Regions from separate parts of the Listeria tempestatis genome, predicted to be linked through region 2. Evidence: riboswitches for the same ligand, from Rfam matches in the RefSeq annotation. Region 2 holds a riboswitch; the other holds the start of a gene.
The links. Region 2 has a riboswitch for S-adenosylmethionine ahead of R8923_RS11940 (MetQ/NlpA family ABC transporter substrate-binding protein). Riboswitches for the same ligand answer to the same signal wherever they lie in the genome.
Positions count from the first base shown of each region.

Region 1 (2,203 bases), on a different contig from region 2:
GAGTCTTGTTCCAGAAATTCGCGAACTAGAAATGAATATTGAGAAGATGCGTTCACGCCAAGAAAATTTAATGAAGCAGGAACAAGAAGCGCAACAGGCGAAAAATGATTTAATCACAAATGTATCACATGATTTAAGAACGCCGCTCACTTCCATTTTAGGCTATTTGAGTTACATTCATGATGATCGTTACCGAGATGAAGTCGAACTCAAATATTACACCGAGCTTGTTTATGACAAGGCAAAGCATTTGCATAAGCTCATTGATGATTTATTTTCTTATACAAGATTAGAAAGTGCAGAATATACGCTGGAAAATGATCGGTTAGATATGGTCGAGCTGCTCCGCCAACTTGTCGCAGAATTTGATGGACTTGCACGTGATAAGGGCATGGAAATCATTGAAACTTATGAGGCGGACAATTTGGTAGTAAGTGGTGATGGCAATCAAATTATGCGTCTTTTTGAAAACCTATTTTCAAATGCACTGAGATATGGCGAGGGAAATCAACATATCGATTTAATTGCCCGAAAAGAAGAAGACTTTGCGGTAATTGATGTTATTAATTATGGTGAGGAAATTCCTGCGCTTGATTTGCCGCACTTATTCGATCGTTTTTACAAAGTAGATAAAAATCGTACAACGACAGGAACGGGTCTAGGTCTTGCGATTGCAAAATCAATTGTGGAGCGCCACGGCGGTCTTGTGATGGCAACAAGTAAGCATCATAAAACAACATTTACTGTGAAACTGCCACTCATCTAATCTTTAGCTTTTCTTTCTTTTTTCTTTCTCGTGTTTTTAGCTTGGCGAAGTAAAATTTAAGCTAGGAGGGGAAGAAATGACAAAGAAAAGCTTTTTTATTATGTCGATTGCAATTTTAACTGTCATCGCTGTCTTTTATTTTACATACCAAACGAACTCCGTACTATCATCCATAAATCCAAAATTTACTGTTGACAAAAGAGCATTCTAAATGTAATATGAAAAAACAGGACGCGTTTCATACGCGCCACTAAAAATTTAATTCTTATCAAGAGTGGCGGAGGGATATGCCCGACGAAGCCCAGCAACCTAAGTACACACTTAAGGTGCTAATTCATACAGGACAAAATTGGTTCTGAAAGATGAGAAGAAAGTCGTACAACGTTAAATTCGTGCCTTTCTGCTCATGCAGAAAGGCTTTTTATATTGAGAGAAAAAGGTGAAGCGAATGATAACACTCCAAAATGTAGTAAAAGACTACACGACAAGAAGGAATAAGGTACGAGCCGTTGATGATGTTAGTTTGGAAATCGCAGAAGGTGAAATTTTCGGTGTCATTGGTTATTCTGGCGCAGGGAAAAGTAGTCTAATCAGGCTGTTCAACGGTTTGGAACTTCCGACAGCGGGACAAGTTGATGTAAACGGTAAGGTAGTAAGTCAAATTCGCGGGCGAGAACTTCGGAAGGCTCGGCAAAAAATTGGGATGATTTTTCAACATTTTAATTTGTTGTGGTCGCGAACGGTTTTTGATAATATCGCGTTCCCACTAGAAATTGCAGGTGTACGCGGACAAAAACGCAAAGAACGTGTAAACGAACTCATCCGCTTAGTCGGACTTGAAGGGAAAGAAAAAGCATACCCCTCGGAACTTAGTGGCGGTCAAAAACAGCGTGTTGGTATTGCACGGGCGCTCGCAAATGATCCAACCGTTCTACTTTGCGATGAAGCTACAAGTGCGCTCGATCCGCAAACAACGGATGAAGTTTTAGAACTGCTATTAGATATTAACAAGCGTTTAAATTTGACGATTATCGTCATTACGCATGAAATGCATGTTATCCGTAAAATTTGTAACCGCGTTGCCGTTATGGAAGCTGGGAAGGTCGTTGAGCTAGGGGACGTGTTAGAAGTTTTCAAACATCCGAAACAAGCTGTCACGAAACGATTTATTGAACAAGTCACAGAATCAGATGAAACGGAAGAATTAATTCGCCTCCTGCTTGAAAATTACTCGGAGGGCAAACTCGTTAAACTTCTTTTCATGAGTGAAAATGCGACAAGACCAGTCATTTCGGAAGTAGCGAAACAACATGATGTATCACTAAACGTGCTTCACGGCAGTTTAACACAAACACAAAATGGTGCTTACGGGACGCTTTATGTGCAAATTGAAGGTAGCGATATTGAAATTGAAAATACCATTCAACATTTACGTGA
Region 1 is NZ_CAUYTK010000004.1:222,661-224,863, reverse strand. It holds gene R8923_RS07755 (sensor histidine kinase) at 1-766, shown strand, start outside; gene R8923_RS07750 (hypothetical protein) at 843-977, shown strand; SAM riboswitch class I at 1,029-1,135, shown strand; gene R8923_RS07745 (methionine ABC transporter ATP-binding protein) at 1,215-2,203, shown strand, end outside.
Region 1: it holds a riboswitch for S-adenosylmethionine, as region 2 does, so the genes downstream of both, R8923_RS07745 (methionine ABC transporter ATP-binding protein) here and R8923_RS11940 (MetQ/NlpA family ABC transporter substrate-binding protein) in region 2, are expected to answer to the same signal.

Region 2 (2,203 bases):
TGCGATATGAACCGTACCTTTTGTCGGCTGTTCTAAAAAATTAATACAACGGACAAGCGTACTTTTTCCGGCGCCGCTATAACCCACAACCCCGTAAATCTCACCTTTTTGGACGGAAAGCGAAACGTCCTTTACCGCCTGAACGATTCGCCCGTTAACATTAAAAGTCTTGCTAACATGTTCTAGTTTAATCATGATTACAACTCCCTAAAATGCAGGTACAACAGACCCTTTAAATTCTTTTTCAATGAAGCTTCTTAGTTCATCGGAATGGTAATATTTTTTTAGTGTGTCGACTACTTCATCGTCTTTGTTTTCAGTGCGTACAACGAACACATTTGGATACGGATTGTCTTTTGTTGGTTCATGGAAAATTGAATCGTCATTAATTGTAAGTCCAGCGCCCATTGCAAAATTGGTGTTAATGGCAGCGGCTTTTACTTCACCGAGTTGAGCTGGGATTTGTGAAGCTTCAAGTTCAATGATTTCTAAATCAAGCGGATTTTCCGCGATATCTTTTTTCGTTGCTTTTTCTTCCACGCCGTCTTTCAACTTAATGACACCAGCGTCTTCAAAAAGTTTTAAGCCGCGATACTCGTTCGAAGGATCATTTGGAACCGCAATTTTATCCCCCTTCTTAAGCTCTTTAATATCTTTAATGTCATCGGAGTAAATCCCCATTGGAAAAGCAACCGTCTTAAAGACTTGGTCGATTTTATAGCCCTTATCTTTTTTCTGTGCGTCTAAAAATGGAATGGTTTGGTAGTTATTCGCGTCTAAATCCCCATCATTTAGTGCAGTATTTGGCGTGTTGTAATCATCAAAGGTTTTAATGGTGATGTCAAGTCCGTCTTTTTTGGCTAATTTTTTCACTTCCTGCGCAATTTGTTGATGCGGGCCACCTGTTACGCCAATTGTAATTTTTTCCGTACTTAGCGCTTCGGATTTACCTCCGCCACAAGCAGAAAGTGCCAGTAATGCTACTCCAGTAAGTGCAATCAAAATACCTTTAGTTCTCTTTTTCATAAAAAATTCCTCCCCATATGTCTCTGAATTTAAATTTTTATAAACATTCTAGTTTGAGAGAAGGATACAACTGCCTTTAGAACATAAATAAAACCCCTCTACCATCAGAATAGAGAAGTTGAATGTCTTGCGTATTCGAACTCCTCTCATCTGCCAAAATGGCGATGCCATTTTGCTGGAATTAGCACCTTCACTTTAAAAAAGTTAGGTTGCCGGGCGTCATCGGGCCAGTCCCTCAGCCTCTCTCGATAAGAGAACTACATTATAAAAACTTGTTACGTAAAAATATACCGATTTTTATGACCGTTGTCAATGCTTTTTTAATGTTTTTTATTTCTAGACTAGACAAAATTGCAAGAAAACTTTAAGATATTTAACAATGAAACATAAAACGGGAGGCGTACGAAATGAGATTTTCTAAAAAGCTTGAAAACTTGCCAGAGCAGTTTTTTTCAAAGCTCGTACAAAATGTAAATCGCAAAATTGCAGAAGGGCATGATGTCATCAATTTGGGGCAAGGAAATCCTGATCAGCCTACGCCGCAAAATATCGTAGAAGCATTAAAAAATGCCGCAAGTGATGTGCAAAATCACAAGTATTCTTTGTTTCGCGGCAAGGCAGAACTGAAAAAGGCAGCTGCCGATTTTTATGAAAGAGAGTACGGAGTGTCTTTAGATCCTGAAAAAGAAGTGGCGATTTTATTTGGGACAAAAACAGGGCTTGTGGAGTTGCCAATGTGTCTTCTTGACCCAGGGGAGAAAATGCTTTTACCAGACCCAGGCTACCCAGATTACTTGTCCGGGGCGGTTTTAGCGGATGTCGTGTACAAGTTAATGCCTCTTTTGGAAGAAAATCAATTTCTACCAGATTATGCACAAATAGATGCGGAGACACGGTCTGATGCGAAGTTAATGTATTTAAATTATCCGAACAATCCAACGGGCGCTATCGCCACGGAAACGTTTTTCGAAGACACCGTTTCATTTGCTAAGGAAAACGAGATTGCAGTCGTGCACGATTTCGCTTACGGGGCTATCGGTTTTGGCGCTAAACCAATTAGTTTTCTCCAAACAAAAGGGGCAAAGGACGTCGGAATTGAGCTGTATACGCTATCCAAAACATACAATATGGCCGGCTGGCGAATTGGTTTTGCTGTCGGAAACGAAACAATGATTGA
Region 2 is NZ_CAUYTK010000011.1:48,056-50,258, reverse strand. It holds gene R8923_RS11945 (methionine ABC transporter ATP-binding protein) at 1-195, opposite strand, end outside; gene R8923_RS11940 (MetQ/NlpA family ABC transporter substrate-binding protein) at 208-1,026, opposite strand; SAM riboswitch class I at 1,170-1,281, opposite strand; gene R8923_RS11935 (aminotransferase class I/II-fold pyridoxal phosphate-dependent enzyme) at 1,434-2,203, shown strand, end outside.